3 regions of the Microbulbifer epialgicus genome follow, and region 1 is predicted to be linked to each of the others. Evidence: predicted binding sites of a transcription regulator. Region 1 holds the regulator's gene; each other region holds the start of a gene.
The links. The regulator LexA, encoded in region 1, represses DNA repair genes until DNA is damaged. The targets are predictions, from matches to a motif close to ACTGTNTNTANANACAGT.

Region 1 (3,185 bases):
CAATATGTACAGTCTGAAGAAGAGGGCAAAGCGACTGGTTGGCGAGCCTTCTATCGAGATGGTGGTTGGCAGGTTGAAGCTGGCAAGGCTACTACGGCGAAACGTAAACCTGTACGTAAGAAAGCGGCTGCAAAGAAGTAAATGAGTAACCCCTATACTGGCCAGGTTGCTTCAGCCTTGCGCAAAGCCCAGCTGTTGTTGCAGATGACCTGTGAAACGCCACTGCAAAGGACTGCGCTGGAGGAAGGGGTAATATTGCAGCTCTGGAAAGCCTACAAGGCTTTCCTCGCTGAATTGTCCCATCAATTGCAGCTGGATATTGAGCCTGAATCCCTGCAGATCATCGCAGACAGCCTAGAGGCTCAGGGGCGGGCCAGCAATGAAGTTAAGGAGCTACAGCAGTTGGGCTCTGAGTCTGATACCTGGCTGAGCCAGCTGCTGTTGATCTGGAGCCGGTTACTAAGCCTTTCCCCGAGTCCAGAGCCCATACGCAAAGGGGCCAACCTTATCCCTCTGCACAATGTTGCCAGTCCCGTACCTTTGGTTGTTTCTGCTGAAGTGCTACAGGAATGGCATGCGGCCCTGAGTGAGTTGGTACATCGGCAGCGCGCCAATTTGGAAGAGTGTTGAACCGGATACCTGCGTAGTTTCTTCCTTGTAGTTTGCGCCCACTGATACTTTTAAAAAGCCTGTGGTACACTTGGCGCAAACTGATGTGCCGTGAAGGAAAATCGAATGTCCTCAGAAACTTTTGAAATTATCGAGCTGGCCAATGGCGACGTGGCATTGCGCCGTGCCGGCCACAAGGAGGACCCTCTGGTGAGTATTCATTTCTCAGCCGAGAGTCTCCAGTTTCTGAGAAAACATAAAGTGGCCGTGGCCCGTGCAATGCTGGAAGCTGGTATTGAGGCAGTACAGAATTTGAATGATCTGGAGCCCGGGTACTTTGAGGAAGAAGATGAGTCAATGCCGGTTAATCACACGATTCACTAATTGAAAGGTTAACGCAGATTTGAAACAACAGCGGCCAAAGGCCGCTGTTGTTGTTTTAGCCGGGGGCTATTGGTTGGGTAGTTAAGGGGTCTGGCGAATGACACCTACCGCCAGCCCCTCGATGACAAAATTCTTGTCCCGCATATCCACCTGGATGGTTTCAAAATCTTCATTTTCTGGCAGTAGTTGCACAGTTGCCTGATTGCCTTTTCGGCGAAAGCGTTTCACGGTTACCTCTTCGTCAATACGAGCTACGACAATCTGGCCATTCCTGACTTGCTCGGTTTTCTGTACTGCGAGAAGATCGCCATCCAAAATACCTGCGTCACGCATACTCATACCATGTACGCGCAACAGGTAGTCTGCTGGGGGGTGGAAGAAGCTGGCGGGGAGGTCGCAATAATCTTCGATATGCTCAGCTGCCAGAATGGGGCTGCCCGCCGCCACGCGCCCGACAATCGGCAAGCCCGATTGATGGTCGGGAATGCGAATTCCCCTGGAGGCGCCAGCGACCATCTCAATAGCCCCTTTTCGCGCTAGTGCTTTCAGGTGCTCTTCAGCGGCATTTGGCGAACGGAAACCCAGCTCTTGAGCGATCTCTGCTCGGGTCGGAGGATAGCCTGTATCGTCCAGATAGGCTTTGATCAGTTCTAAAACTTGAGTCTGACGTGCGGTGAGATTGGTCATAGAGTTACCTAGTTTTTCTGTATTTATATACAGTTGCTGGGATTATATACAGAATTAAGGTTCACGCAATCCTCACTCCCTCTCTCTTCATAAGCTGCTACATTGTTTATGAAAACAAGGCATGAAGACGATAGTTGAAAGACCTGACAGCGAGGGAAAAGAATAATGCTAGATGTAAAAATGCCAGAGGCCTGGCGAGTTCTACGCATACAGTCTGAATTGGTCGATGGAATAGAGCGTTTGGTGCCGCTCAGTGGGGCGGTAACCGTTTTTGGGGGGGCGAGATTTACCGAGGACAGTCCGGAATATCAACAGGGGGTAAAGTTGGGAGAGCTGTTGGCGGCGGAAGGTGTCCCGGTTATTACTGGTGGAGGTCCGGGACTGATGGAGGCCTGCAATCGAGGCGCTTTCGATCAACCCGGCACTTCAATTGGGCTAAATATTGAGCTGCCATTCGAGCAAACAGCGAACCCTTACCAGGATATCAGTTTAAATTTCCGATACTTTTTTGTTCGTAAATTTATGTTCGTTAAGCATGCCGTAGGCTTTGTAGGATTACCTGGAGGCTACGGAACACTGGATGAGCTGTTTGAAGCACTAACCTTGGTACAAACGCAAAAGGTGCGGCGTTTTCCAATAGTGCTGGTGGGTAAACGCTACTGGACGGGGCTTTATGACTGGTTGGTAAACACTGTGCTTGAGCGCAATTGTATTGATGCTAGTGATCTGGACTTGTTCCATATCGTCGATACTGTCGAAGAGACAGCGGACTTGATTATGAAATATATGCGTACTAGGGAATAACTAAAAGTAATTCAATTAGTGTTTTTAGGCTTCCCCCCATTTCAACCTCTCTAACTTACGAGGCAGCCCGTAGCCCATTTCAGGAAACCTAACTTTGCCTATTTTCGGTCCCCAATTATCGAGACTTGCTAGTTTAACAGACCTCTTATTATCTGCTCTGGAAAGTAGGCCAGATGAGACGGCACTTGTATCTGGAAATCAAATATGGACCTGGCGACAATTACAGCGGGATATTGATGCTTTTGCACTGGGCTTGGCCGCAATGGGGTTACAGGAAAGTGATCGAATCGCATCTTTGATGCCCAATCGAGGCGAGACTCTTATCTTTTATCTCGCATGCTTGAAAATTGGTTTGGTTGTAGTTCCATTGAACTATCGATATACATTACCTGAGATTGACTATGCCCTTGAAGTGAGTGGCGCAGTAGCGTTGAGTGTGAGTGCTGAACGTGGCGAGGATATTTGGGCAAGTAAATTTATCAGTAAATTGAAAAAAGGTGTTCTTTCTTTTGGTGGTGTAATTGAAAATGCAAGACGCGTTGAAGACTTGGTGGAAAGCAAGGGGAAAATTACTGACTTACCTGTAGCGGACATAAATGACTCCGCATTTCTATTTTTTACTTCAGGTAGTACAGGTAAGCCAAAAGGTGTCATCCATAGCTTGCTTTCTTTTGGGTCCATTGTGGCGAGTTTTGCCGCTG
Region 2 (3,185 bases), on a different contig from region 1:
TGACCGATACAGGCCGGCAATGGCCTTTCTCACCAGCCGCACGATTACTCGCGTATCGTCGGTGGGGTATGGCGTCTGTACAACGGTGCTGCGGCTGTGGTAGTTGGGTTCATGGGGTGAGGCGTGCAGGAACACATGAAGCGACTTTACCAGGGATTTCTGCGCCCGCAGTTTCTCCGCTGCCCTGCTCGCATATAAGGTGGCAGCCCGCAGTATCAGCTGTAAGTCTGTTAGCTTCTCACCAAAGGAGCGGGTGCAATAGATCTGTTTCTTAGCTGGGGGCTCCTCCTCCAAGCCAAGACAGGGCACCCCGTTCAGCTCCTCTATCGTACGCTCTATGTTCACATTGATATGACGGCGCAATATTTTCGGGTTGGCCTGCGCCAGGTCATAGGCTGTCTGTATGCCAAAATCGCCCAAGCACTTGGACAGTCGTCGGCCCATGCCCCAGACATCATTGACGGCGGTGCGGCGCTGCATCCATTGCCACTTTTCGGGCGTATCCAAAGCGCAGCCCCCATCGCACTTGGGGATTTTTTTCGCTGCTCCGTTGGCCAACTTGGCTAGTGTTTTCCTGGGCGCGATACCCACACCCACAGACATACGAATATCCCGCCAGAGTGTACTGCGGATCTTGCGGCCGTAATCCAGCCTCTCCTCTTGCAGCCCGTGGAGGTCCATAAACATTTCATCAATGCTGTATACCTCAACATTGGGGCCGAACTCCCGCAGGGCTGTCATTACCCGGTAGGAGATATCGCCATACAAGGGATAGTTACTGGAGAAAATCGCCACTTGATGCGCACGCAACAGCTGCTCAATCTTAAAGAAGGGCTCCAGGTCGCCGATGCCCAATAGCTTTGCTTCCTTGGAGCGCGCCACCACAAAGCCATCGTTGTTGGAGAGCATCACCACCGGGCGCCCGTGTAGGTCGGGCCGAAATATCTGTTCACAGCTGGCATAGCAGCTGTTGCAATCCACCGGTACCAGCATTCAGTGTGATCGATGGTAACGTACCGAAGCCTTTACCACCCCTTCCACTATTAGCTCCTGCCCTTCCCAGATAGGGATCGAGGGGTACTTATCATTGGCAGACAGGAGTCGCCCGCGATGCCTATCCAGCACTTTGCAGGTGAGCTGCCCGTCCAGGGCCACCACTACCACATCACCATGCATCGGCATTAACGAGCGATCAACAATCAATAGATCCTTATCGAAGATGCCCAGCCCCTGCATAGAGTCCTCATTAGCCCGCGCCATAAAAGTTGCCGCAGGCTTGGTGATCAGGTGTTCTCCAGGCTCAGGGCCGCCTCCTTGTGATCATCGGCTGGAGAGGGGAAGCCACAGGCAACGCCGTGGCCATAGAGTGGAGAAAGCCTCATGCTGGAAACCTTAAATACTGTATATACATACAGACTATTATTACAGGACTGCAACGGACAAGGGGAATAGGTGACTATAAGGCCGGTACCTACTCACATTACCGGCCCCAGCAGCCTACTTCCGACACGAATCAATTAAGTATGCAACATAACCAAACTATTTGTCCGCCGGGTTAATAGGGAAGTCTTCTGGCAACTGAAAAGTAAACCAAAACAGGAATAGTGTAAAAACAAGAGATGTGACTATAGATAGGCTTGCAAGGTTAACTTTTTCCATGCTCTTGAAGTTTTTGCTTAGATAATAGGCGGCTGCAATCGGGCCACCTATTAAAGTTCCCGCGTATATCTATCTTGGAGAAAAGAAATCCTTAATATTCACTGCTTTCTTCATGATGCTTAACGCTTGGCACAGCAGCCGGAATGTAGCGTCGAAGCCACGAAATGTAGGTCCAGGCCCAAAGGGCCGTTGCTGATGCCACTTGTTAGCACTTTGCTTCGCTCTTGAGCTTATAAGATATGTACTTACCAACTTTTCCATTTGTCACGATAATCTTATGGCTAATGGATGCAATGCAGGAAGGGGCCAGAGAACGTTCACTAGCAATAAAATCTCTTATAGTTAATCTTTTATCTACTCTACGACAATCAGACTTTGAGGTATTACAATATAATTTCACGGTTCCACTGTAGGGCTTTTTTCCTCTACACTCCCATAGATTAGGATTGCCTTTACAAGCCGCCGATTTAGACATGACAAATATGTTATTTTCAGGCAAAGCGACGACTAACTCTTCCTCTGAAAATGCCGAATTGCAATATATCAATGCTACTATCGAAAAGGGTATTAATTTCTTCATAGTTTGGGTGCTAACAGTTTATTAAAGAGCCGGTGGCTCACTATCCATTTGGCTACTATTTCCGAAGTAGCCCCATCAAGCCCCACAGAAAAGCCATTATTTACAATAGGTTATGAATTTTCAGAGATAGTGAGCCACCGGCTCAAGTCGCCTGGCTCAACCGCCTGCTCTTGAACACATTTTACCCATAATAAATTTTCCTGAGCCGGACACAATGCTTTAAACCACCCTAACCACTGTTTTTCGCAACACTTAAATCGCCAGCTAAATTACTGTCTATCCAAAGTCACATATTGAACCTTACAACCTGCTGAACCTTCAGTTATTCTAACTTGTACCTTTTTATTCGCCATTTGCGCAGATAATAAAGTGGAGTATATGGCTTCTGCTCCTGAGCTTTCCTTTAACTTTAGCGTCGCATAAACTCCAGACTCTGCATCACAGTCTAATAATTTCTCATCACCACTGGTTCCAATTTAAACTGTTCCAAAATCTTCCACATAGAGCCTATCAACATAAACAGCAACACATGAATGTCCAGAGCACTCTGCATTCGCCAAACTAGCGAGAAAAACCATTGCAGCTGCGCAAACTAATTTCTTCATTATTACCTCAAAAGTGTGAATTTTTAATTTAACGACTTAATTAAAGATGCTTATCTATTACTTTGCCTTCAACTTTCACCAAGGGTCTAAATCTCTCAAGACTAGAAAACTGAATCTCAACGGAATTGTCGGATATATTGCAGCAACTTTACAGGCCGTAATTCTCGCTGTTATGGGCCTCTTTGGGAAGCCCTATAAACCAGTGAAATAGCATTTTTTATTAGGTAGAAGAAGCCCGCTTTGAACACTGTCAGTAAAAGGCAAAATCATCTTGCAGTTTACTCTTCCGGGTGGCTCCCATCACCCTCTGGGTATAGCCATAGCCGCTATAGAGCTATGCA
Region 3 (3,185 bases), on a different contig from region 1:
ATATAATACAGAGAATAGAGATTGCCAGTCCTGACACCTTGTGATAAATCTCAAACTACGGAATCGTAGCTATTAAGCCGCCACCCCAAGTAGGTATTGAGGATATGACTGCCTTATTAAAAAGCTGTTAACCAGTATGAATTTGAATAAAATCTTAAACTTATAGATTGAAGTCTCAACGTGACCAAATCAAAGGTGTAAGCAGTTGACATTGACGTTAATGAGAATATGCTCTGCGCCCTTCTATTGATTGAGGCTTGAATTGACTTAGTCATCTCATTATGGCTGACAAGCAATGAGAGAGACCGACCATATGGCAAATTGGGACTCTGTTGTTCATTAAGGCGATCACAATAAGGATATTTTAATGCAGAACCTCTATGAAGTATCTGTTGGTAACCTGGATAACGAATCTTATATCTACACGCCCAGTATTTTTTGGAAGATATTGTTTTTCCTACTGGTGCCCATTGAAAGTTGGTCACAATATGAAGCATTTACCCAAAATGCATATAATCAGTCTATTTGGTGGTTAACCGCTAGCCTGGTTATCTACACAATCTACTTCGTAGGTTTTTATGGCCTAGCTTTTGCAAAGCGTATTGCTACTCCAAGGTTTTGGGGTTTCTTCCTGCCGCTTATTATGGTGACTGATATTTACGAAATTGGTACAGTGGTGGCAACTATGAATATGACCGTGCTTGAAAATCAAATGAGGCTGCTATTTATCTCTCCAGTTGTACTATTTCTTTGGTTTATTATATTCAGATATCGAAAAGTCATGAGATATATAAAATAGTGAGCAGGCTGGATATCTCGTTTAGTATCAGCAGCCATATTTGTCAGCACTTAATATAAAAATAATTGTGTAATGCATTTTTATTGCTAACTTATCCTCACATATCCAGTACCAAACCAACAGACATTAATTGATAACTTTGTACTGATTTGCCAAACGACTTCAGAATTCGAAGGTTCTTTTGAACTATTAATACGCTACTTTTTGAAGCCCCTGCCAGAGAAACAGTCACACTATTGATATCACTAGTTTGATCTATAAATGGAATATCTGGAGTTACGACCTAAATGTTGTAGGCTCCAAGAGCCAGGGCTTTAGATTAAGTAGCCCTCATTAGGTGAGAGCCCAGTGATTATCGAGTCATACTGGGCGTTTGTTCTCCCCACACCATTGCTGTATAGTTATACAGTTTTTCTTTCGCTTTTGACTCCATGATCAATTCAGCTGAGCTCGCCCCGGATTACTATCTGACTAACTTCTGTACCTTGGTGGAGTTCGTTGTCGCGCGCTATCAAGCCTTGCTTTCGGAAGAAGAGTATCAATTCTATCAATGTTTCCAGTTACTTGGCGTTGATAGCCAAAAACTGTACGTGAGATTACTCTCTCGTAAAGGAGTCTCTTCATCGGCGGGCGCCCTGTTTCGCCAAAGTAAGCTGAAGTATGTAGAGATTGAAGACCCACCCACAGCGGTTAAAGAGCTACAGGCAGTTGGGTTGTTGCAGTGTAATCCTCGGGTGCCTCGCCGTGAACTGCTACCTCTGTTCACCAAATCTGAATTGCTCAGCGCAAGTGCCAGCCCTGTGCCTAAAACACTCAAGCGTACCGACCTTGAGGATATCTTGCTGGGACAGGCGGAAGACATAGAGCGGGGGAACGATAGCTTATGGGTTGGTGAGATAATATTGGCTGTTAAGTTTGCCTGCTGCTTTGAAACTTTCAAACTCTTATTCTTCGGTAACCTGAACCAAGATCTGACAGACTTTGTACTTAGAGACCTGGGACTTTATCGCTATGAAAGTTACTCTCTAGACCACCAAAACTTGCCGTTCCACAACCGGGAACAGATTGATCAGTACCTGGACTATTATCGCTGCTTCGAGCAAGTAGAAGTGGCTCTAGCGGCTGGACCAGATGAAATTCTCGCTTTGGCGGAACGGATGCCTTCCGGTATTCAAGGAGATGCCACCTTACGCAGGCGCCTGGACCGCCTGCGCCTAAAATTGGCGCGGCAGTTGGAACGTTTAGATCATCTTGAAACTGCAGATCAGTTGTACCAGAAGTGCGAACATCCTCCTGCACGGGAGCGGCGCGCGCGCATCGCGGTGAAACGTGGCAATACATCTAAAGGGCTGTCCATTTGCCGGCAGATTCTGGACTCTCCGTTTGACGAATCGGAGAGAATTTTCGCTGAAAGTTTTGGCTATCGCATTGCCAAGCGTGAAGAATGTACGCAGGAGTGGCCCAAGCCAGAGCGTTACTGCCCGCCAACGAAAACTATTACCTTGCCTCAAGGACCGCAGCGGGTCGAGTTACAGGTTGCTTCCCATCTGCAGAGCGCAGAGGCGGGTATCTGTTATTACGTGGAGAACTGCTTGGTTAATGGCGCCCTGGGCCTCTACGTCTGGGATATCCTGTTCGCCCCTGTACCCGGAGCCTTCTTCAACCCATTTCAGGTGGCCCCCGGTGATTTCCGCACGCCAGATTTCCTTCCATCTCGCCGCATCCAGTTTGAACAACGCTTGGCAGAGCTGGATCAGGACTTACTTAAAGGAAGAGTCTGGAGAAATTTCAGGGAAAAAAAGGGGATCGCCAACCCGTTAGTTGCATGGGATCTACTGACTGAAGAGCTATTGGCATTAGCGCTCGAAAGAATACCTCCAGACCACTGGCGTACGCTTTTTCAGCATGTTTTAAGTGATATCAACCATAATCGCTGTGGATTGCCAGACCTGATCCTGTTTCCATCAACCGGGGGCTACGAACTTGTGGAGGTGAAAGGCCCTGGAGATCGCCTACAACAAAACCAACAACGCTGGCTCGCTTTTTTTGCTGCTCAGCAGGTTCCCCACCGGGTTATCTACGTGGAGTGGCAACAGCCTTGAGCACTCCATTTACTGAGCCTCCTACGACAACAGAAAAGAACGCGACAGATACGACTCCAGTTCTACAGCTCTCCGTCGGCGAATTAGTGACATTCTCTTGCCGTAGCGGTGATTTGAGCAATGATACAGGCTCTGGCCCTTCCGCGCAGGAGGGCATCCTTGCTCATAAGAAGTTGCAAAAACGGCGACCAAAAGGCAGTGAGGCCGAGTATCGTTTGCAAGTTCAGTTACAGTGCAATGGTTATACAGTGTCATTGAATGGCAGAGCGGATATCTTCCACCCA

Region 2: ACCI49_RS21470 (LexA family protein) is a predicted target of LexA. The motif match lies at 1,399-1,416, and genes of this name have one in related genera.
Region 3: ACCI49_RS09455 (VRR-NUC domain-containing protein) is a predicted target of LexA. The motif match lies at 1,192-1,209, and genes of this name have one in related genera.

The regions. Positions count from the first base shown of each region.
Region 1 is NZ_JBGMEK010000030.1:29,837-33,021, forward strand. Features, by position in the region: gene topA (type I DNA topoisomerase) at 1-141, shown strand, start outside; gene ACCI49_RS13715 (DUF6586 family protein) at 142-630, shown strand; gene ACCI49_RS13720 (hypothetical protein) at 736-993, shown strand; gene lexA (transcriptional repressor LexA) at 1,075-1,680, opposite strand; gene ACCI49_RS13730 (LOG family protein) at 1,846-2,484, shown strand; gene ACCI49_RS13735 (class I adenylate-forming enzyme family protein) at 2,579-3,185, shown strand, end outside.
Region 2 is NZ_JBGMEK010000097.1:8,823-12,007, reverse strand. Features, by position in the region: gene ACCI49_RS21475 (Y-family DNA polymerase) at 1-993, opposite strand, end outside; gene ACCI49_RS21470 (LexA family protein) at 994-1,260, opposite strand; gene ACCI49_RS21465 (hypothetical protein) at 3,145-3,185, opposite strand, start outside.
Region 3 is NZ_JBGMEK010000016.1:53,083-56,267, forward strand. Features, by position in the region: gene ACCI49_RS09450 (hypothetical protein) at 368-799, shown strand; gene ACCI49_RS09455 (VRR-NUC domain-containing protein) at 1,231-2,901, shown strand; gene ACCI49_RS09460 (ATP-dependent DNA helicase) at 2,898-3,185, shown strand, end outside.